DNA from 4 places in the Streptomyces sp. NBC_00887 genome. Region 4 is predicted to be linked to each of the others. Evidence: riboswitches for the same ligand, from Rfam matches in the RefSeq annotation. Region 4 holds a riboswitch; each other region holds the start of a gene.
The links. A riboswitch is a leader RNA that binds a small molecule or an ion and turns the genes downstream of it on or off. The one in region 4 is predicted to bind cyclic di-AMP.

Region 1 (4,795 bases), 4.0 Mb from region 4:
ACCGCCACTCTGCCGAGCGACCCGGTCTCGGTCTCCCGGGCACGGAGGTACGTGGCCGGCGTTCTCGCCGGCTGGGGCCTCCCCGACGGGACCGACGCCGCCGACACGATCCGGCTGATCGTCTCGGAGCTCGCCACCAACGCCGTCCAGCACACCTTCGGGCAGTCGCCCACCTTCACGGTGGACCTCCGCCTCGACCGGGACGTCGAACTCTATCTGGGAGTGACGGACAGTCACCCCCGCTGGCCCCAACGGCTACCCGCCGCAGTCCAGCAGGACAACGGCCGCGGGATGGTGATCATCAGGGCCCTCGCCAAGGAATGCGGCGGCCGGCTGAGCGTCAGCCCCACCCCGGACGGCGGCAAGACCGTGTCGATCGCGCTTCCCTGGGTCGTGCCCGCTCAGGCCTGACGTCACCGCGCCCCCGTGGCGCGGCCGAAGCCGCTGCGCAGCAGAGCCCTGAGTGTCGCGGCCGCGGCCGTCGACCGGTCACCGCGGTGCACCACGGAGATCGTCCGGCGGAAGGCGGAGGGGTCGAGGCGCCGCACGGCGAGTGGCGTCGGAGACATCGACGCGACCATCTCGGGCACCACCGCCACGCCTACACCCGCGCTGACCAGTGCGCACACCAGCGCGTAGCCGGGGGACTCGCACACCACGGCCGGCGTCGCCCCGGCGTCGGCCAGCGCGCGCTCCACCCCCTGTCGGGGTGGATGCGCGGGTGCGCTGCTGATCAGCGGACGGCCCGCCAGCTCGGTCACCGGGAGCCGGCCGCTGCCCTCGGACAGCGCCTGCCCCACGGCTGTGATCAGTACGAGCTCCTCGACCAGCAGAGGCTCGGCGTACACCCCGGAGGGCAGCGGATCGGCGACAGCCGGTTCGTACGCATGGGTCAGCGCCAGATCCACGTCGCCCGCGGCCACGGCTGCGACCCCGCCGGGCGGCTCGTAGTCCGTCACGGTGAGTTCCACGTCCGGGTGGGCGCGGCGGAACGCACTGAGCACCGGCGGCAGCAGATGAATACCGGCCGTGGTGAAGGTGCCGACCCGCAGCCGCCCTCCCGACAGCCCCGCGAGCCGGGCCAGCTCGTGCCGCGCCTGGTCCATCTCGTCCAGGACCCGTCGGGCACGCCCGGCCAGTAGCTCACCGGCAGCCGTCAGGCGGGCCCCGCGATGGTGGCGCACCAGCAGCGCGGCCCCGGACTCCCGCTCCAGTTTCGCGAGCTGCTGGGAGAGGGCGGGCGCGGTGTAGCCGAGCCTCGCGGCCGCCTTCGTGATCGAACCGGCCTCGGCGACCGCCACCAGTGCGGCCAGCCGCGTCGGATCGTACATAAAGCATTCCTTTTGGCAGACCCAGAAGATTGCAAGTACACGCTAAAGGGCCGGCCGGGTCAGGGTGTACCCATGGACGCACAACTTCTCGCCTTCGTCCCGGTCGCCGCGGGAATGGTCGCCCTGCCCGGCGCGGACTTCACCGTGGTCGTACGCAACGCCCTCGCCTCGCGCCGGTCAGGGATGGCTGCGGCGGTGGGTGTCGCCGGGGGGCTGCTCGTGCACACCGCGCTGGCCGTCGCCGGACTCGCGGCGGTGCTGGTGGCGGTGCCCGTCCTGTTCCGCACCGTGCAGCTGCTCGGTGGCGCCTATGTGCTCCACCTGGGGGTGAGCGCCCTGTACGCGGTCCGGCGGCGGGCGGTTGCGGGCGCCTCCGCACCGGATGAGGCGCCCGCAACCGAACGGGGGCCGGTACGGGCACTGCGCCAGGGCTTCCTGACCAACGCCCTGAACCCGAAGGCGCCTGTGCTCTTCCTCAGCCTGCTGCCCCAGTTCGTCCCCGAGGGGCAGCCGCCGCTTCCCAGAACCCTGCTGCTGGCGGCCGTGGTCGTGGTGCTGGCCCTCCTCTGGTTCCCGGCCGTGGCCCTGCTGGTGGACCGCCTCGGCCGTTGGCTGCGCCGGCCGCGTACCGCCCGCGCGATCGAGGGCGGCAGCGGCGCGGCGCTCACCGCGCTGGGGCTCGTGCTGGTGACCGGGCCCCTGCTGCACTGACTCGGCAGGACCGGCCTCCTGCGGGGCTGGCAGGGACGGCCGGCGGCGGTGTCAGCCGGGGGCAGCCGTCAGCGGACCCGCCCGTACCAGATGCTCTTCGACCAGATCCGTTCCAGCCGGACCACCGCCCCGGTCTTCGGCGAGTGCCAGATCTTGCCGCCGCCGGCGTAGATGCCCACGTGGTAGACGCTCCGGCCCGCGTGGAAGAAGACCAGGTCGCCGCGCCGCCGTTGCGACGAGGAGATGTGGCGGGTCTTGTTGTACTGCTGCTGGGCCGTGCGGGGGAGCTTCTTGCCCGCCTTCTTGAACGCGTAGAGCGTGAGGCCCGAACAGTCGAAGCGGTGGGGGCCGCTGGCGCCGTGCCTGTAGGGCGCTCCCTTCTTCGAGGCGGCGATGTCGAGCGCCCTCGTCGAGTGGGTAGCGGCCCCGGCCTCGTTGACGAGGCCGGGGGCGAGCATGGTGGTACCTACAGCGAATGTGAGAACCGAGGCCGTACCGACCCGGGCGAAAAGAGACGGGACATGAACCTGCGCAGTCATGCGCAACCCTTCGTCAGCCGCCTGTGAAGGATGACCTGTCGGGTTCGGGCTGGCGAAGTTGCCCGGCCGCACTTGGCGGCTTCACCCCGAGGGTCGAAGGGATATCCCGTCGACCCGTTGTGCTCGGGTCCTCCACTCCTGCCGATCCACTTCTGTCGACCAGGCATCCGGACAGCGGCAGGACTCGGCGTCCGCCCGGACCGCCCCGTCGCGGTGGCGGGGGCTTGTCGTCTCAGGGATCTTTACTCACGGGCTGCCGGATTTCCGCGGTGAAGGTTGTTTTGTGAGAGTCATCACGACTGATCCGTTCGGGTGGACGGGGCGGGACCGAAGCTGAGGCGACGCTGTGTGACCGGCCTCGTACCAGCAGCGGAACGGTGAATTCCACTCAGTGTCCGCGCGCACTGCGCAAGTTGAGCTGTCCCCCGTGAGGGGGATGGTCTACGCCGAACGGGTGAGTAAAATTGATCTGCGCATCGGGCGTGTCCGGCTTCGGGGGCATCGGTGCAGCCGTTGACGGAACTGTTCGAAGATCTGGCGGCTCGGGGCAGCCGAGGGTTCCGTAGCCCGGGTGTTCGACGGTGGCGGTGAGCGAGGCGCGTGCACCCCTCGGCGGGAGACGGGCCGGTGACCGTCCTTCCGCAATTCGAGGACGTCTACGGGCGTGCCAGCCCGTGGCGGTCGGCCCAGACGTTGATCGCCCCGGCCAGGTCCGCGGGGCGGTCCTCCGGGGAGTGGTGGCCGGCCGGCCCGTGGCGGGAGACCTCCAGACCCGCGATGTTCTCCTCGCACCAGGCGACTGCCCCCTGGTCGGTCATCGCGCCCGGACCGGGATCGAACGAGGCGAGCAGCTTGGGGACTTCGGGACTGGCGGCCAGCCAGGCGTCGTAGCGTTCGATGCGGGCCACGACGTCGGCGGGTTCGGAGTCCAGCGGCATCATGCGCGTCCACGCCAGGATCGGGCGGCGGCTGTGCGGGGTCGGGAAGGGGCGGCGGTAGACCTCGAGATCGGCCGGATCCAGTGGGGTGGCGAGCGTGCCCGGGAGCCCGTCGATGAACAGCGACTTCTCCAGGATCATCTCCTCGCCCACCCCCGGGGTGCGCAGAAGAGTAAACAACTCCCTTCCGGCCGACGGGAATTCGTCGCCGACCAGCGGTTTGATGATCGCCTCGGTGAAGGCGAGGCCACGCACGCTGTCCGGGAGGCGGGCTGCGCGGTCGAAGGCGAGCGCTCCGCCCCAGTCATGGCCGACGAGGACAGCCTCGGCAAGGCCGAGGGCGTCGAACCAGGCGTCGAGGTAGCGGGCGTGGTCGTCGAAGGAATAGGCGAGGTCGGGCTTGCCGGAGTCGCCCATGCCGATGAGGTCGGGGGCCAGGAGACGGCGGCCGGGCGCGGCCACGCCCGGCAGGACGTTCCGCCACAGGTGCGAGGAGGTGGGGTTGCCGTGGAGGAAGACGAACGGCAGGCCGTCGGGGTCGCCGGACTCGCGGTAGTGAAGGGCGGAATCGAGGACGGGAAGGGTGGGCATCGCGGTGTCACTTCGCTTTCTGTGCGGGAGATTCAGAGATTGAGGCTCTGGACGCGGTCGACGGCCATCTCGACGACGACCAGGTCCGGCGGGGCGGGCGAGGCCGTGCGGTAGCGGTCGGTGTAGCGGCGAACGGCCTCGGCCAGGCGGGCGGGGTCGTCGGTGACGGCGGCCCGGCCTTCGAGAGTGAGCCAGCGGAAGCCGTCCGCCTGGCAGAGCGCGACACGGGCCGCAGCGCCACCTGCCGCCACGTTCCGGGCCTTGCGGGCTCCCGCCCGGGTGGTCACCCGGACGAGACCGGCGGACGCGTCGAAGGTGAAGCGGACGGGCGTGGCGTGCGGTGTCCCGTCCGGGCGGAGGGTGGTCAGCGCGGCCGTGTGGGGCAGAGCGAGGAACGCCCTTGCGGCGGCCGGCAGTCCGGCAGTCGCCCGGCTCACCTCTTCTTCACGCCCTCGTTCCAGATCAGCTTGGCGATGTTCGGTCTCACGGCAGTGGTGATGACCCCCATGGCCGTACGGACGTACCGCCGCTCCTCCAGCTCGCGCAGCATGCTCGCGGCGAGGTCGGCACGAGCGGTGAAGACGCCGTCGGCGCTGGTCTCGGCGGTGTGGTAGCGGGTGACGGCGGGGTGCTCGAAGAGGCCCGAGGGGCGGACGAGCGTCCAGTCGAGGTCGGTACGACCGAT
Region 2 (4,795 bases), 1.9 Mb from region 4:
GCTGCACCGGCACAAGGCGGTGCTCATCGTCGACGAGGTGCAGACCGGTCTGGGCAGGACCGGCGACTTCTACGCGTACCAGCACGAGGAGGGTGTCGAACCCGATCTCGTCTGTGTGGCGAAGGCGCTCTCCGGCGGATACGTGCCCGTCGGCGCGACGCTCGGCAAGGACTGGATCTTCAAACGCGTCTACTCCTCCATGGACCGGGTGCTCGTGCACTCGGCGAGCTTCGGCTCGAACGCCCAGGCCATGGCGGCCGGGCTCGCGGTCCTCGCGGTGATGGAGGACGAGGAGACGGTCGCGCACGCCCGTCGCACGGGTGACCTGCTGCGGGAGCGGCTCGCCGCGCTCGTCGGCCGCTACGAGCTGCTGCACGAGGTGCGCGGACGCGGGCTGATGATCGGGATCGAGTTCGGCCGGCCCTCCTCGCTGAAACTCCGCAGCCGCTGGACCATGCTGCAGGCGGCCAGGAAGGGCCTCTTCGCCCAGATGGTGGTCGTGCCCCTGCTGCAGAAGCACCGGATCCTCACCCAGGTCTCCGGCGACCACCTGGAAGTGATCAAGCTGATCCCCCCACTGGTCATCGGTGAGCGCGAGGTGGACCGCTTCGTGGCCGCCTTCACGGCCGTCATGGACGACGCGCACAGCGGGGGCGGGCTGATGTGGGACTTCGGCAGGACGCTGGTCAAGCAGGCCGTCGCCAACCGCTGACACTTTGCCTCGGAGGCAAGAAATTTGCCTCCGAGGAAAGCTCCTGGCCCAATGGAGCCATGAATCCTCCTGACGGAGGGGTGGCCGACGAGCTGCCCGGAATCGCTCCGCGCCTGCGCGACCTGCGCCTCCACCGGGGGCTCACCCTGGAGGCCGCCGCCCGGCGGGCCGATCTCTCCCCGGCACACCTCTCCCGGCTCGAGACGGGCCGCAGGCAGCCGTCACTGCCGATGCTGCTCGGGCTCGCCCGCATCTACGGTACGACGGTCTCCGAGCTCCTCGGCGAGATGCCGCCCGAGCGTGACGCGATCGTCCGCGGCGGCCCGTTCGCGGGCGCTCCGGGCGGCGCGCTCGGCGGGACCGCGGGCAGCGCTCCGGGCGCCGGCCCGGGTGGCGCTTCGGGTGGTGCCTCGGGTGGTGCCGAAGCCGACGGCTGGATCTACCAGCAGGCCGGTGGCTCGGGCCGGGCGATGCAGGCGTTGCGGGTCCGGGTCCCCTACGGGGCCCAGAGCGATCTCGTACGCGTCCACCCGGGCGAGGAATGGCTGTACGTCCTCGACGGGCGGCTGCGGGTGAGTCTGGGGGAGACCGTGCACGACCTCGGGCCGGGGGACAGCGCGCACTTCGACTCGCTCACCCCGCACCGGATCGCGGCGCTCGACCGCGGGGGCGCCGAGCTGCTCTTCGTCCACACCCTGCTGCAGAGCCCCTCGGCGGAGCTGTGCCTGGGCAGTGGGACGCACCTTCGCTGACCTCGCACGCCCCACCGCCCCTGCCGCACACCGGTCAACTCGGCCCGAGACCCGAAAGAGAGGACTGCCATGTCCGATTCGGAGCACTACGACCCGCTCACCCCGCGCCCGCGGGGGAGCAAGGACACGCAGGAGCGGAAGATGCCCCGCGGCGTGGTCATCCGGCTCGTCGCCTACCTGGTGGCCGGCCACGTCGTCGCGGCCTTCCTCTTTCTCCTGTTCACCGTGGCGGGCAAAGGCTGACCGCCTGCGCTACGCCTCCTCGACGAGACGCTCGCGCAGCCTCTCGCGGGTTTCGGGCGCGAGCTTCAGCCCCTCGCTGAGGTAGCGGTCCGTGCCGCCCCAGGTCTCCTCGATCGCGGCGAAGGCGGCGGCGAGGTAGTCGGAATGCGCACCGAAGAGCGGGTTGAGTAGCTCCATCACCTCGTCCGACATCCCTGCCGACGACGTGTCGCTGCGCCGCACCTTGTAGCGGCGGTGCGCGTCGTTGGACTTGAGGTAGTCGGCCTCGACGGCCTCCTTCTCGACGCCGACGGCCAGCAGCGAGATCGCGATCGACAGGCCGGCCCGGTCCTTGCCCGCCGCGCAGTGCATCAGCGCCGGCACGCTGTCCTCGGCCAGCGCGTGCAGCACCCTGCTGTGCTCCGCGGTGCGGTCCGTGATGATCGACCGGTACGACGCGATCATGCGGGCCGTCCCCTTGCCGTCGGCGAGGATCGAGCGCAGCTGCTGGATGTCGCCGTCGCGCACCAGTCGCCAGAACTCGGCGCCGTCGGCCGGGTCGGAGAGCGGAATGCTGACATTCCGGACGCCTGGCAGTTCCACATCGAGGCCGTCGAGCTTGTGGTCGGCGGCGTTGCGGAAGTCGAAGACGGTGTGCAGGCCGAGTCCGGCCAGGAATGCCGTGTCCGTCTCGGTGGCGTGCGCCAGGTGGCCGCTGCGGTAGAGGCGCCGGTAGCGCACCCTGCCGCCGTCCGTGGTCGGCAGGCCGCCCACGTCGCGGAAGTTGCGGACCCCGGTCAGCTCGGCGTCTGTCGACGGAACCTCTGGCAGCTGCTGCGTCACAAGGACTCCTGGAGTGTCTGGCGTCGGCGCCGCTCGCCGACGGGGGCACGCCCGCGACGATACGACATGGATTCATCGGGCAATCGTTTCGCCCTTCGGCGCCTTTCCTGCCGGGGTGACCGGCGGCCCGCGAGCATGACATGTCCGTATTGGTGTATTTAGCAGAACATGCCCCGCTTGCATGGGAGATGGGGCTCGGCAGGTGAGCGGGATCATATCCGTGACGGTGTGTGGCGAAACTGCCGAGAGGTAATCCTTACGCCGCGCGGAAAGCCAAGATCCGTAATCCACGGAGTGTGACCGGAATTCCGTAACGGAATTGAACCGCTCATTCCGGTACGCAACCGGTGGCTTGTTCCCGGCGTCCTGACTCGCTTACGGTCACCGTCAATCCGGACGGAACGCCTCATCCTGCCGCCGCCCGGAATCCGCACCGACTCACGTGTGGCAGGAGCGGGGGAACCAGGTAAGCCGCCGACCGGAGTGATCCGGAACGGCTTGGGGTCAAGACGCGCTCAGCGCGGCCGGGCATCTCCAGTCCGAACCCGACAGCTCACCTCGCAGGCGCCGGAGAGGAATTCCCCATGCCCGCAAAGGGTAAGCACCGTCGTACGAAGGCCAGCCCGATCTCCCGCGGCGTCCTCGCCGCAGGGACCGGCGGCGCCGTCCTCGCCCTTCCGCTGATCGGCGCCACCGGCGCGTTCGCCGCCGAGCAGTCCGCGCCCGCAGCCAAGCCCGCGGCCGCCAGTGCGGCGCACCACGCGCCGGCCGCCTCCGTGGCGAAGAAGCAGGGCGCCCCCAGGACCTACTCCGTGGTCGCCGGTGACTATCTGGCGAAGATCGCGGCCGACAAGAAGGTCAAGGGCGGCTGGGAGAAGCTGTACAAGGACAACCGTGAGGTCGTCGGCGACAACCCGAGCCTGATCTTCCCGGGCATGAAGCTGACCCTCGGCGTCAAGGCATCCGGTTCCACCACGGAGTCCGCGCCCTCCAAGGCCGCCCCGTCGAAGGCCGCCCCGTCGAAGGCCGCCCCGTCGAAGGCTGCCCCCTCGAAGGCGGAGTCGGCCCCGAAGGCCGCCGCGCCGGCCGAGAAGGCGTCGACGGCCACCAACGCCGCCGACACCACCGGTGCTTCGGAGAGCGACAGCTCCGGCTACACCACCCCGGTGGCCGACGGTGGCGTCTCCACCCAGTACCGCGTCGCCGGTGCCAGCTGGTCCAGCGGTTACCACACCGGCGCCGACTTCCAGGCCGCCTCCGGCACCAGCGTCCGGTCCATCGGCCCGGGCACCGTGGTCTCCGCGGGCTGGAGCGGTGCGTACGGCAACGAGGTCGTCATCAAGCACGACGACGGCATGTACTCCCAGTACGCCCACCTGTCGTCGCTCGGCGTCTCGGCCGGCCAGACCGTCACCGGCGGCCAGCAGATCGGCCTCTCCGGTTCCACCGGCAACTCCACCGGCCCGCACCTCCACTTCGAGGTCCGCACCGGCCCGAGCTACGGCTCGGACGTCGACCCGATCGCCTACCTGCGCTCGCACGGCGTCTCCATCTGACGCAATCGGGCGGCTCGGTGAGCCCAAGAGGGGCGGTGCGCGGCGGCGCACCGCCCCTCTGCTTATTCCGGCTTTACCAAAACCTGACCGGGTGGTCTATCTCACCACCCGTCAACCCCTTATTACGGTCGCGTAGGTCACATTCGAAGGTGCAGGATATGCGCTTGTGGCAGACGATTCGAGAAACAAACAACGAGGCACCATCGGGTCGTACGCAGCGATTGGCGACAGCTTCACCGAGGGCGTCGGAGACCCCGGCCCCGACGGGACGCTCATCGGCTGGGCGGACCGTTTCGCGGTCATCCTGGCGGACCAGCTCCCACTCCCCGCTGCAGCGGCCGGCCCCGCGGACGGCCCGCACGGGAACTTCCGGTACGCCAATCTCGCCGTACGCGGACGCCTCCTCGACCAGATAGTCGAGGAGCAGGTCCCCCGCGCCAAGGAGCTCGCACCGGATCTGGTGAGCTTCTGCGCGGGCGGCAACGACATCATCCGGCCCGGCTCCGACCCGGACGACGTGGCCGAACGCTTCGAGCGCGCGGTCGCCGACCTGACCCGTTCGGTCGGCACCGTCATGATCACCACCGGCTTCGACACCCGAGGCGTTCCGGTGCTCCGGCACCTGCGGGGCAAGATCGCCACGTACACCGCCCATGTGCGGTCCATCGCCGACCGCTACGACTGCCCGGTCCTGGACCTGTGGTCGCTGC
Region 3 (4,795 bases), 1.6 Mb from region 4:
TAGTGGAGGTGCTGGCGCGCAAGTCGCCGGATGTACGCGTCGTCCTTGAGCCGCGCCTTCTCGTCGCGCAGCTCCTCGGTCCGGCGGTGCGCCTCCTGCGTGAGCCTCTCCTGATCGGCGATCTCGTCGCGCTGGGAGATGTACTGCCTCATCGGGTAGGCGAGGGCGACGACCAGGGAGCAGACGATCAGGACCAGGAACGCGGCCCTGCCCGTGAGCCGGGAGCGGCGGGCCTGGCGGCGGTTCTGCGACCGGTACACGCGGGCCGCGGTCTGCTCCCCGAGCAGCCGCAGCCTGGTCGCGGTGGAGAACCGGTCGCGGTCCTTCCCGGCCATCTCGCCTCCCCATTACGCAGGTCCGTCCCCGCACACGGTACGGGACCGAGTGCGGGGACGGACGGAGGCTGGTGCCCCGAAGGGAGGTTCAGCTCCTGCTGTCGGGGTCTCAGCCCTCGAAGCGGAACCGCGGGAACGCGGAACGGCCCGCGTACACCGCGGCGTCGTCGAGGATCTCCTCGATGCGCAGCAGCTGGTTGTACTTGGCGACACGGTCCGAGCGGGCCGGGGCGCCGGTCTTGATCTGGCCGCAGTTCACGGCGACGGCGAGGTCGGCGATCGTGACGTCCTCGGTCTCACCGGAGCGGTGGGACATCATGCACTTGAAGCCGTTGCGCTGGGCCAGCTCGACGGCGTCCAGGGTCTCGGTCAGCGAACCGATCTGGTTGACCTTGACGAGCAGGGCGTTGGCCGAGCCCTCCTCGATGCCACGGGCCAGGCGCTCGGGGTTGGTGACGAACAGGTCGTCACCGACGATCTGCACCTTGCCGCCGAGCTTGTCGGTGATGACCTTCCAGCCGGCCCAGTCGTCCTCGTACAGCGGGTCCTCGATGGAGACCAGCGGGTACGCGGAGACGAGCTCCTCGTAGTACTCGGTCATCTCGGCGGCCGAGCGGGACTTGCCCTCGAACTCGTAGACGCCGTCCTTGTAGAACTCGGACGCGGCGACGTCGAGAGCGAGCGCGATGTCGCGGCCCGGAACGTAGCCGGCTTCCTTGACGGCTTCGAGGATCAGGTCCAGGGCGGCGCGGTTGGACTCGAGGTTCGGGGCGAAGCCGCCCTCGTCACCGAGACCGGTGGACAGGCCCTTGGTCTTCAGGACCTTCTTCAGCGTGTGGTAGATCTCCGCGCCCCAGCGAAGGGCCTCGGAGAAGGACTCGGCGCCGATCGGCGCGATCATGAACTCCTGGATGTCCACGTTGGAGTCGGCGTGCGAGCCGCCGTTCAGGATGTTCATCATCGGAACGGGCAGCAGGTGCGCGTTCGGGCCGCCGAGGTAGCGGAACAGCGGCAGGTCGGACGCCTCGGACGCGGCGTGGGCCACGGCCAGCGAGACGCCGAGGATGGCGTTGGCGCCGAGGGAGCCCTTGTTCTCGGTGGCGTCGAGGTCGAACATCGCCTGGTCGATGAGGCGCTGCTCGGTGGCGTCGTAACCGACGAGCTCCGGGCCGATCTGCTCGATGACGGCGAGGACGGCCTTCTCGACACCCTTGCCGTGGTAGCGGTTGGGGTCACCGTCGCGAAGCTCAATGGCCTCGAACGCACCGGTGGAGGCGCCGGACGGAACGGCAGCACGTCCCGTGCTGCCGTCGTCGAGGCCAACCTCGACCTCGACCGTGGGGTTGCCCCGGGAGTCGAGGATTTCCCTGGCTACGACGACGTCGATGGACGGCACGAGGCATCTCCTTCTGGGATATGACGCTGGTTGTGCAGGGTCACTGTGGCCTTGCGCCCCGAGCCTAACCGGCTCGGCCCCCTGCATCGGCCGACCGCCCGTCCCCTGGGACGAAAAAGGACCCAAGGGCCTGCATTCCGGGCAAAGGTCCAGAAATCTACTGACCAGTAACCACAAGAGTTGAACGATCCCGTCCGCGGTGCGCCCCTGCGGCACACCGCGGAAACGACCCCGGCCCGGCGCACACGGGGGTGAGTGCGCCGGGCCGGGAGGGAACGCGTCGGGTGCCGCCGGACACCCTCCCGCGGCCCTGAAGCCTTCGGGGAGGAGAGACCCGGGACTACTTCAGGTGGAGCTGCTGACCCGGGAAGATCAGGTCGGCGTCCTCGACGATGTCGTCGTTGAGCTTGAACAGCTTCTGCCAGCCGCCCTTGACCTTCTTCGCGTCGGCGATCGTGCTCAGGGTGTCGCCTGCCTTCACCTTGTACTCGCCGTCACCCTTCTTGACCTTGTCGCCGGTCGGGGTCGTGACGGTCTTCGACGCCTCGGGGGCGGTGCGCTTCTCGCTGCGCGTGGTGGGCTGCTCGGCCTTGCGCTCCGGCTGGGCGGCCTTGTCGGCGCCCGTCGCGGAGGCGTCGACACCCGGGTCCACACCGTCGTCGGTCAGGCCGCCGGCGCCGGCGCAGGCCCAGGCGCCCGGGCCCTGCAGGTCGAGGAGCTTCTCGGCTGCGGTGATCTGCTGGGCCTTGCTGGCCAGGTCGGCGCGGGCGGCGAACTGCGTACCGCCGGCGGCTGCCCAGCTGGACTGCGAGAACTGCAGACCGCCGTAGTAGCCGTTGCCCGTGTTGATGGACCAGTTGCCACCGGACTCGCACTGCGCGACGGCGTCCCACGTGGCGACGGAGGCGGCGGAGGCACCGGTCGCGCCCATCAGCGGGACGGCGACCGCGGCACCGGTGACGCCGGCCAGGGTGGCGATACGGACGGCCTTGGACGGGCGACGGTGCTTGCCCTTGCTCGAAAGCAGCATGGTTCTCCTCACCGACGCCTACGAGGTGAGCTGTCGGGTTCGGGCCTGTGAGTTGCCCGGTCGCTCGCACTGGCAAGCGACTTCACCCCGAGCCGGCCCTCGCCCGTCTTCCGACGGCCGGGTCCGGCACTTACCTGGGTCCCCCGCTCCTGCCTACGGCGCTTTACGCGTCGATCCCTTCGACCGACGGCAGGATTCGGCGTGACGGTCGAAGGTGCCCGCGGTGCGAGCGGTTCCGACCGTAGACATAGGCAACCCCCACATTCAAAGATGGACATCACGGACAATCAGCCCTTACCCGCACCAGGTGAAGGATCGTTTTCGCAGGTCGGAGGCATCGCCGGCGAACCGGGCGGGCAAGAAGCGTGAGTTGACGCAAAGAGACCCATGTCTCACTTAGACATAAGTGGACATAGGCCTCTGAACTGCCCCCGGATTTGGGGTGTTTTCCCGAATTGGATCAGTTGCCGGCAGCGGCTTCCGCACCGGCCCCGGCGGTCTTCTCGTCCGCCTGTGCGCCCAGGTCGAGGTTCTGTCCGGGAAGGATCAGGTCCGGGTCGGAGCCCAGCTCGTCCTTGTTGGCCTCGTAGAGCGCCGTCCAGCCGCCGGGCAGTTCCTGCGCGTCCGCGATCGCCCAGAGGTTGTCGCCCGTGCGGACGGTGTAGGTGCCGTCGCCGCCGTCGCGCGCGTCGGCGTCACCGCGCGACGCGTGCCGGCCGGACTCGCGCCCGTCCGTCGAGCCCGTTCCGGCGCTCGCCTCCGGGGCCGGGGTGCCGCGGTGCTTGCCGCCCGGCGCTCCCGTCGAGCCGTCAGAGGTCTCGGACGTCTCGGGCGAGGGGAAGGAGTCAGGCTTGTCGGATCCGGTCGACTTGTCGGCTTTGCCGGTTTCGCCACCGCGGTTGTCCGTGTTCCTGTTCCCGCTCGCGTTGCCCGACGCATCGGACGAGGGGGTGGCCGACGCGTCGTCGGACGGGGTCGCTGTGTCCGACGGCTCGGTGGTCGGCTCACTGCCCGGGTCGACACCCGGGAGCGTGTTGTCGAGCGCGAGCCCGGAGATCACCGCGCAGCTGGCCCACGCCGTCACCCCCTGGTCGTCGAGCACCTTCTCCGCCACGGATATCTGCTGCGAGCGGCTGGCCAGGTCGGCGCGGGGCGCGAACGCCGTGCCGCCGTATTCCGACCAGGTGTCCTGCGAGAGCTGCAGGCCGCCGTAGTAGCCGTTGCCGAGGTCGGCGCTCCACATGCCACCGCTCTCGCACTCGGCGACCCGGTCCCAGGTCGAGGCGTCGGCTGCGTGCGCACCGGTCGCGCCGAGCAGCGGGATGGCGATGGCCGACCCTGTGACGCCTGCGGCGACGACGATGGCGGGTGCCTGCCGAGGGCGACGGTGTCTGCCGTTCGCGGAGCCCATGGGATTGCCTTCCGTGTGACTGACGTGTGACTGGTGAGTCGAACGGTGAACCTAGCCGCACTCGAACGTGTGTCACAAGTCGATGCAGCGGAGATCACGTGAAAGTCACAGAGTTGACAGAGTGTCACTTTTTTCGGCGCGGTGTCCGGGATCGAACTCCACGGGAAGAGTGCGCAGTCCGCGCATGATGAGCCCGCCCCGCCATCGCAAATCGGTAGGTTCCGCAGCGAGCCGCAGGTCGGGGAGGCGTCGCAGCAGCGTCGCCAACGCCGCCTGGCCCTCCAGCCGGGCCAGCGGTGCCCCCAGGCAGTAGTGGATGCCGTGCCCGTACCCGAGGTGCTGATTGTCACTCCGAGCGAGATCCAGCGTGTCCGCATCGCGGAATCGCTCCGGGTCCCGGTCGGCGGCGGCCAGCACCACGAGAACGGGGTCCCCGGCCTCGATGCGCTGCCCGCCCAGCGTCACGGGTTCGGTGGCGTACCGCCAGGTGGCGAGCTCCACCGGACCGTCGTACCGCAGCAACTCCTCGATCCCCGTGGCCAGCAGCGCCGTCTCCCCGGCCTCGATCGAGCGCTGGAGCAGCTCGCGCTGTTCCGGGTTGCGCAGCAGGGCGTAGGTGCCGT
Region 4 (4,795 bases):
CCGAGCAGCCGCCCGCTCCGGCGGGCTCGTCGCCGAGCAGGGCCAGCGCCGCGACGCCGTTGCCGGCCACCGCACCGCGCAGCCAGGCGATCCCGCCCTCGTCGGGGCAGCCTTCGCCGCCGAAGCCCGTGTGCTGGACCGCGGCGGCCGCGGTGAACTCCGCATCGGTGACGGGTTCGGACACGCGGAGCCCGTCCACCGGCTTCGGCGGCAGGAGACCCGCCGGGGTGCAGGCCAGTACCGGGGCGTGCATCTCCACGGTGAAGCCGGCAGCCAGCAAGGCCGGTTCGACGGCAGGGGCCCAGGAGGGCAGGAACTCCAGGCGCGGCAGCCGGTCGCGCTCCCGGAAGGCCACGACGAGGTCGTCGATGTCCCCGGCAGTGGGGTCCGCGCCCTGGTCGGGGATGGCGTAGTTGGCGTACTTCAGTTCCCAGCCCGGGTTGTGGCGCACCGTGAAGGGGCCCACCCGGTAGTGGCCGGAGGAGCGGAGGGTGAGCGTTCGCACGTAGTTCTGGACATCGGTGTCCATCGGCACGGGGAGCCTTCTCTCTCTCGCTGGGCCGGTCGGCGCGGAGCCTATGCCACCCGGGTCGCTCCCGCGAAAGGCATTTCGGTGATCGGTGCGATGCGCACCGGAGCGCCGGGGCGGGGGGCGTGGATCATCTGTCCGCCGCCGATGTACAGCCCGACGTGTGTGACACCCGAGTAGAAGAAGACCAGGTCGCCCGGGGCCAGTTCGGAGCGGGAGACGCGGCTGCCCGCGTTGATCTGCGTGTAGGTGGTGCGGGGCAGCGAGACGCCGGCGGCGCGCCAGGCGGCCTGGGTGAGGCCGGAGCAGTCGAAGGAGGACGGGCCGGTGGCGCCCCAGACGTACGGCTTGCCCAGTGCCCCGTAAGCGAAGTCGACGGCCTGTGCGGCACGGGCGTTGGGGGCGCTGACGGAGCCGCGCGGGGTGCTGCGGTCGGCCCGGACGGCGCTGCCGCCGTGCTGGGCGTCGGCGGCGCGCTCGTAATCCGCGCGCTGGGCAGCCGTGAGGGTGGCCAGGAGCTTGCGGGCGTCGGCCAGCTTGGTGCGGACCGCGCTCCGGTGCTTCTTCAGCTCGGCCTGGCGGTCCGCGAGCGCGGCGATTTCCTCGTCGGCCCGGGCGCGCAGCTGGGCGACCTCGGTGAGCTGCCTGCGGACGCCGTTGACCGCGCCGGCCTGCCGGTCCCCGGTCCGGTCCAGGTAGGAGGCGCGCTCCAGGTACTGGTCGGGGTCGGAGGAGAGCGCCAGCTGGACGGCGGGGTCGAGCCCGCCGCTTCGGTACTGCGCGGCGGCGAACGAGCCGAGGGCGTCGCGCGCGGCGTTGAGGCGCTCCGTCCGGCGGGCGGCCTCGTCGCGCAGGGCGTCCAGGGACTTCGCGGTCGCGGTCGCCTTCTCCTTCGCGCCGTTGTACTGCTCGGTGGCGACCTCGGCCTCGTGGTACAGCCGGTCGACCTCGGACTTCACCTGGGCCGGGGTGAGCTGGGGCTCGGCCTGGGCGGCGCCCTCGAAGGCGGTCGCGGTAGCCGCCCCGGCGAGGGCCAGAGTGGCGGCGGTGCGGGCAGCGGGCCCGGTGAACGGGCTCTGCTTGGGTTTGCGGTGAGCGGCTTTGCGTTGGGCGGCCACGGGGGCGCGGGTCCTTCCGTTCGACTGCCCGTCGGGGGGTACCGGCGGGCCCGCCGGTACCGGTGCCGGGCCACCACAGGGGGAGTGGCCCGCCACCGGAACCTGGCGGGGTGACCGGGGTGCCGCCCGGTACGGGAGCGGCGGTGGAGAGTCGGTCACCTGGGAGGGACGCTAAACCCGAGGCACGGGCAGGAGTCGTAATGACAGCTATTGCCTCAATCTGACGTTTCGATCTCTGCAAGTGACCGGAAAAACCAGCTGTAGTCGGGCAATTCGCTCGGGTCGAGAGCGAAGCCGTAAGGAAGTAGTACCTGGCCGAAGAGTGGTGATATGGCCGCGGCTACGCTGCGGCCATGGACGTACTCATCAATGTGTTCGTGGCCCTGCACATCATCGGGATCGCCTCCCTGCTGGGCGGATTCCTCACCCAGATGAAGGCCGTGGGGGAGGGCGCCGCGCGCTTCGGGCCGGCGATGCTGCACGGTGCGCTGACGATGCTCGTCACGGGTGTCGCCCTGGTCGGGCTCAACCAGGCGGACGACCAGCCGGTGAACAATGTCAAGATCGGCATCAAGCTGCTGATCCTGGTCGTGATCCTGGCGCTCGTCTATGTGAAGCGCGACGAGGAGAAGGTCGACAAGGGCGCCTTCATGGCGGTCGGCGGGCTGACGGTCGCCAACATCTTCATCGCCACGCTCTGGACCTGACCGGGCAGCCGCAGGGCCCGGTGTCCGCCGGGCGCCGCCACCCCGGCCGTGACGGGCAGCCCCACGGGCCCGGTGTCCGCCGGGCCCGTAGGCAGCTCCGTCTGTGCGCTCCGTACCGCTACGCCGGGCGCACGCTGCCGTAGATCGGCATGTAGTAGATCGACTCCTCGCGCACGTTCGCGCCCGGCTTCGGCGCGTGGATCATCATCCCGTCGCCCTTGTAGATGCCGACGTGGCTGATGTCGTCGTAGAAGAAGACCAGGTCCCCCGGCTTCAGATCGGCGGTGGCCACCCGGGTGCCGACCTCGACCTGGTCCCAGGTGGTGCGGGGCAGGTCGACGCCCGCCGCCTTCCACGCGGCCTGCGTCAGCCCGGAGCAGTCGTACGAGGACGGGCCCGTCGCCCCCCAGACGTACGGCTTGCCGATCTGGTCCCGGGCGAAGGCCAGGACCTTGTCCGCCTTCGAGGCGTAGCTGCTGTCGGATCCGGTGCCGGTGCCGGTGCCGGTGCCCGCCTCCTCCTTCGAGGCCTCCTCGGCCGCCCGGTCCGCCTCCGCCTTCGCGGTGGCGGCCTGCTCGCGCGCGAGCTCCTCCGCCTTGCGCCTGGCCTCCGCCTCCTTCTTGCGCTCCAGCTCCGCGAGCCGCGCCTTCTCCTCGGCGGTCAGCTCCGACAGCAGCGTGCGCGCCTCGGCCAGCTTGTTCTGCACCTGCTGCTTGCTGGTGCGCAGCGTGGTCTGCGACTCGGTGAGCGTCTGCAGGCTCTTCGTCGCCTCGACCCGCTTGGTCGCCGCCTCGCTCTGCTGCGTACGGAAGTCGGCGACCGCCTTCTGCTGCTGGCTGGTCATCCGGGCCATCAGCTGGTCCTGGTCGAAGTACGACTGCGGGTCGTCCGCGAGGAAGAAGGTGGCCGTGGGGGCTATCGCGCCGCTGCGGTACTGCGCGGCCGCGTAGTTGCCCAGCTCCCGGCGCGTCTCGTTCAGCTTGTCGGCGCGCTTGGCCGCGGCTTCGAGGAGCGCGTCGACCTTGGAGCGCTGCTGGGTGGAGGACGCCTTCGCCTTGTTGTACTGCTGGGTCGCCGTTCCCGCCTGGCGGTAGAGGTCGTCCACCTTCTTCTGCACTTCTTCGATGCTGGGCTTGGGCTCCGCCGGGGCGGCCGTCGCGCTCTGTGTGGAGAGCAGGGTGACGGACGCGAGTGCCGCCGTCGTGAGCCCGACGGCAGGGGAGCTGGTGCGCACACGGGTGCGCGGTTTGCGATGCGACGCCAAGGCCGGCATCTCCTTCCGTGGACCGCCTACCGGGTTAGCTGTCGGGTTCGGGCGGAACGGAAGGCTGCCCTACGGTCCAGCGGGACGGACCGATTCACCCCGGTGCTGCGTGTGGGTCCCCGGTTCCGGACTCCCGTGCGGGAGTGACGGATTCGGCGAGGGTGCCCGCGCGGCGTGGTTCGCCTCAAGGGGGTAACGGTCACCCGTCGGAGCACGCTAGCCAACCCGTGGCGTCCCTGTGAAGGTTGATGTTCGATATGCCCGATACATTTCCGTGACCTTTCCGGATTGAGTGGCCCCACAGCGGGAACAACTACTGAATCCCTACGCACTGTGGGCAATCCGTCTCGGTGCGCGCACGGATCGGGGGCATCGTGCGGAATGCGGCCCCGGGGTGTCGGTGCGGCCGCCTAGACTCGTCAGGCGATGAGCAGCCTCTTTGACGACAGTTTCCTGACCGGCCTCCAGCAAGCGGACGAGGGCCCCCCGCCACCTCCCGAGGACCACGCACCCGAAGCGGTGCCAGAGGACCTCTTCGGAGGTGTATTCGACGGGCCCCCGCCGCCGCGCGAGGCCTACTACCGCGACGGCGCCCCGCGCCCCGTCGTCGACTCCGCCGCGCTGCTCGACGGGCTGAACACCGAGCAGCGCGCCGCCGTCGTCCACGCGGGCTCCCCGCTGCTCATCGTCGCCGGGGCGGGCTCGGGGAAGACCCGGGTGCTGACGCACCGGATCGCCCATCTGCTGGCCGAGCGCGGGGTGCACCCGGGGCAGATCCTCGCGATCACCTTCACCAACAAGGCCGCGGGCGAGATGAAGGAGCGCGTCGAGCAGCTCGTCGGACCGCGCGCCAACGCCATGTGGGTCATGACCTTCCACAGCGCGTGCGTGCGGATCCTGCGCCGCGAGTCGAAGCGCCTCGGCTTCACCTCGTCGTTCTCGATCTACGACGCCGCCGACTCCAAGCGGCTGATGGCGCTGGTCTGCCGCGACCTGGACCTCGACCCGAAGCGCTATCCGCCGAAGTCGTTCACGGCGAAGGTCTCGAACCTGAAGAACGAGCTGATCGACGAGGAGACCTTCGCGGGCCAGGCCGCCGACGGCTTCGAGAAGACGCTGGCCCAGGCCTACGCGCTCTACCAGGCGCGGCTGCGCGAGGCCAACGCGCTGGACTTCG

Region 1: it holds a riboswitch for cyclic di-AMP, as region 4 does, so the genes downstream of both, OG844_RS04935 (C40 family peptidase) here and OG844_RS23025 (NlpC/P60 family protein) in region 4, are expected to answer to the same signal.
Region 2: it holds a riboswitch for cyclic di-AMP, as region 4 does, so the genes downstream of both, OG844_RS14285 (peptidoglycan DD-metalloendopeptidase family protein) here and OG844_RS23025 (NlpC/P60 family protein) in region 4, are expected to answer to the same signal.
Region 3: it holds a riboswitch for cyclic di-AMP, as region 4 does, so the genes downstream of both, OG844_RS30590 (transglycosylase family protein) here and OG844_RS23025 (NlpC/P60 family protein) in region 4, are expected to answer to the same signal.

Annotation. Positions count from the first base shown of each region.
Region 1 covers NZ_CP108788.1:1,091,856-1,096,650, reverse strand. The annotation lists gene OG844_RS04950 (ATP-binding protein) at 1-411, shown strand, start outside; gene OG844_RS04945 (LysR family transcriptional regulator) at 414-1,331, opposite strand; gene OG844_RS04940 (LysE family translocator) at 1,404-2,042, shown strand; gene OG844_RS04935 (C40 family peptidase) at 2,111-2,581, opposite strand; cyclic di-AMP (ydaO/yuaA leader) riboswitch at 2,584-2,757, opposite strand; gene OG844_RS04930 (haloalkane dehalogenase) at 3,238-4,110, opposite strand; gene OG844_RS04925 (pyridoxamine 5'-phosphate oxidase family protein) at 4,143-4,547, opposite strand; gene OG844_RS04920 (NAD(P)-dependent oxidoreductase) at 4,544-4,795, opposite strand, start outside.
Region 2 covers NZ_CP108788.1:3,131,356-3,136,150, reverse strand. The annotation lists gene OG844_RS14305 (aspartate aminotransferase family protein) at 1-712, shown strand, start outside; gene OG844_RS14300 (helix-turn-helix domain-containing protein) at 772-1,464, shown strand; gene OG844_RS14295 (DUF6126 family protein) at 1,534-1,707, shown strand; gene OG844_RS14290 (tyrosine-protein phosphatase) at 1,717-2,529, opposite strand; cyclic di-AMP (ydaO/yuaA leader) riboswitch at 2,951-3,109, shown strand; gene OG844_RS14285 (peptidoglycan DD-metalloendopeptidase family protein) at 3,114-4,085, shown strand; gene OG844_RS14280 (SGNH/GDSL hydrolase family protein) at 4,252-4,795, shown strand, end outside.
Region 3 covers NZ_CP108788.1:6,681,586-6,686,380, reverse strand. The annotation lists gene OG844_RS30600 (septum formation initiator family protein) at 1-335, opposite strand, end outside; gene eno (phosphopyruvate hydratase) at 445-1,731, opposite strand; gene OG844_RS30590 (transglycosylase family protein) at 2,072-2,761, opposite strand; cyclic di-AMP (ydaO/yuaA leader) riboswitch at 2,762-2,932, opposite strand; gene OG844_RS30585 (transglycosylase family protein) at 3,222-4,172, opposite strand; gene OG844_RS30580 (cytochrome P450) at 4,278-4,795, opposite strand, start outside.
Region 4 covers NZ_CP108788.1:5,078,919-5,083,713, reverse strand. The annotation lists gene OG844_RS23040 (GNAT family N-acetyltransferase) at 1-529, opposite strand, end outside; gene OG844_RS23035 (NlpC/P60 family protein) at 577-1,647, opposite strand; gene OG844_RS23030 (hypothetical protein) at 2,001-2,354, shown strand; gene OG844_RS23025 (NlpC/P60 family protein) at 2,473-3,627, opposite strand; cyclic di-AMP (ydaO/yuaA leader) riboswitch at 3,626-3,786, opposite strand; gene pcrA (DNA helicase PcrA) at 4,045-4,795, shown strand, end outside.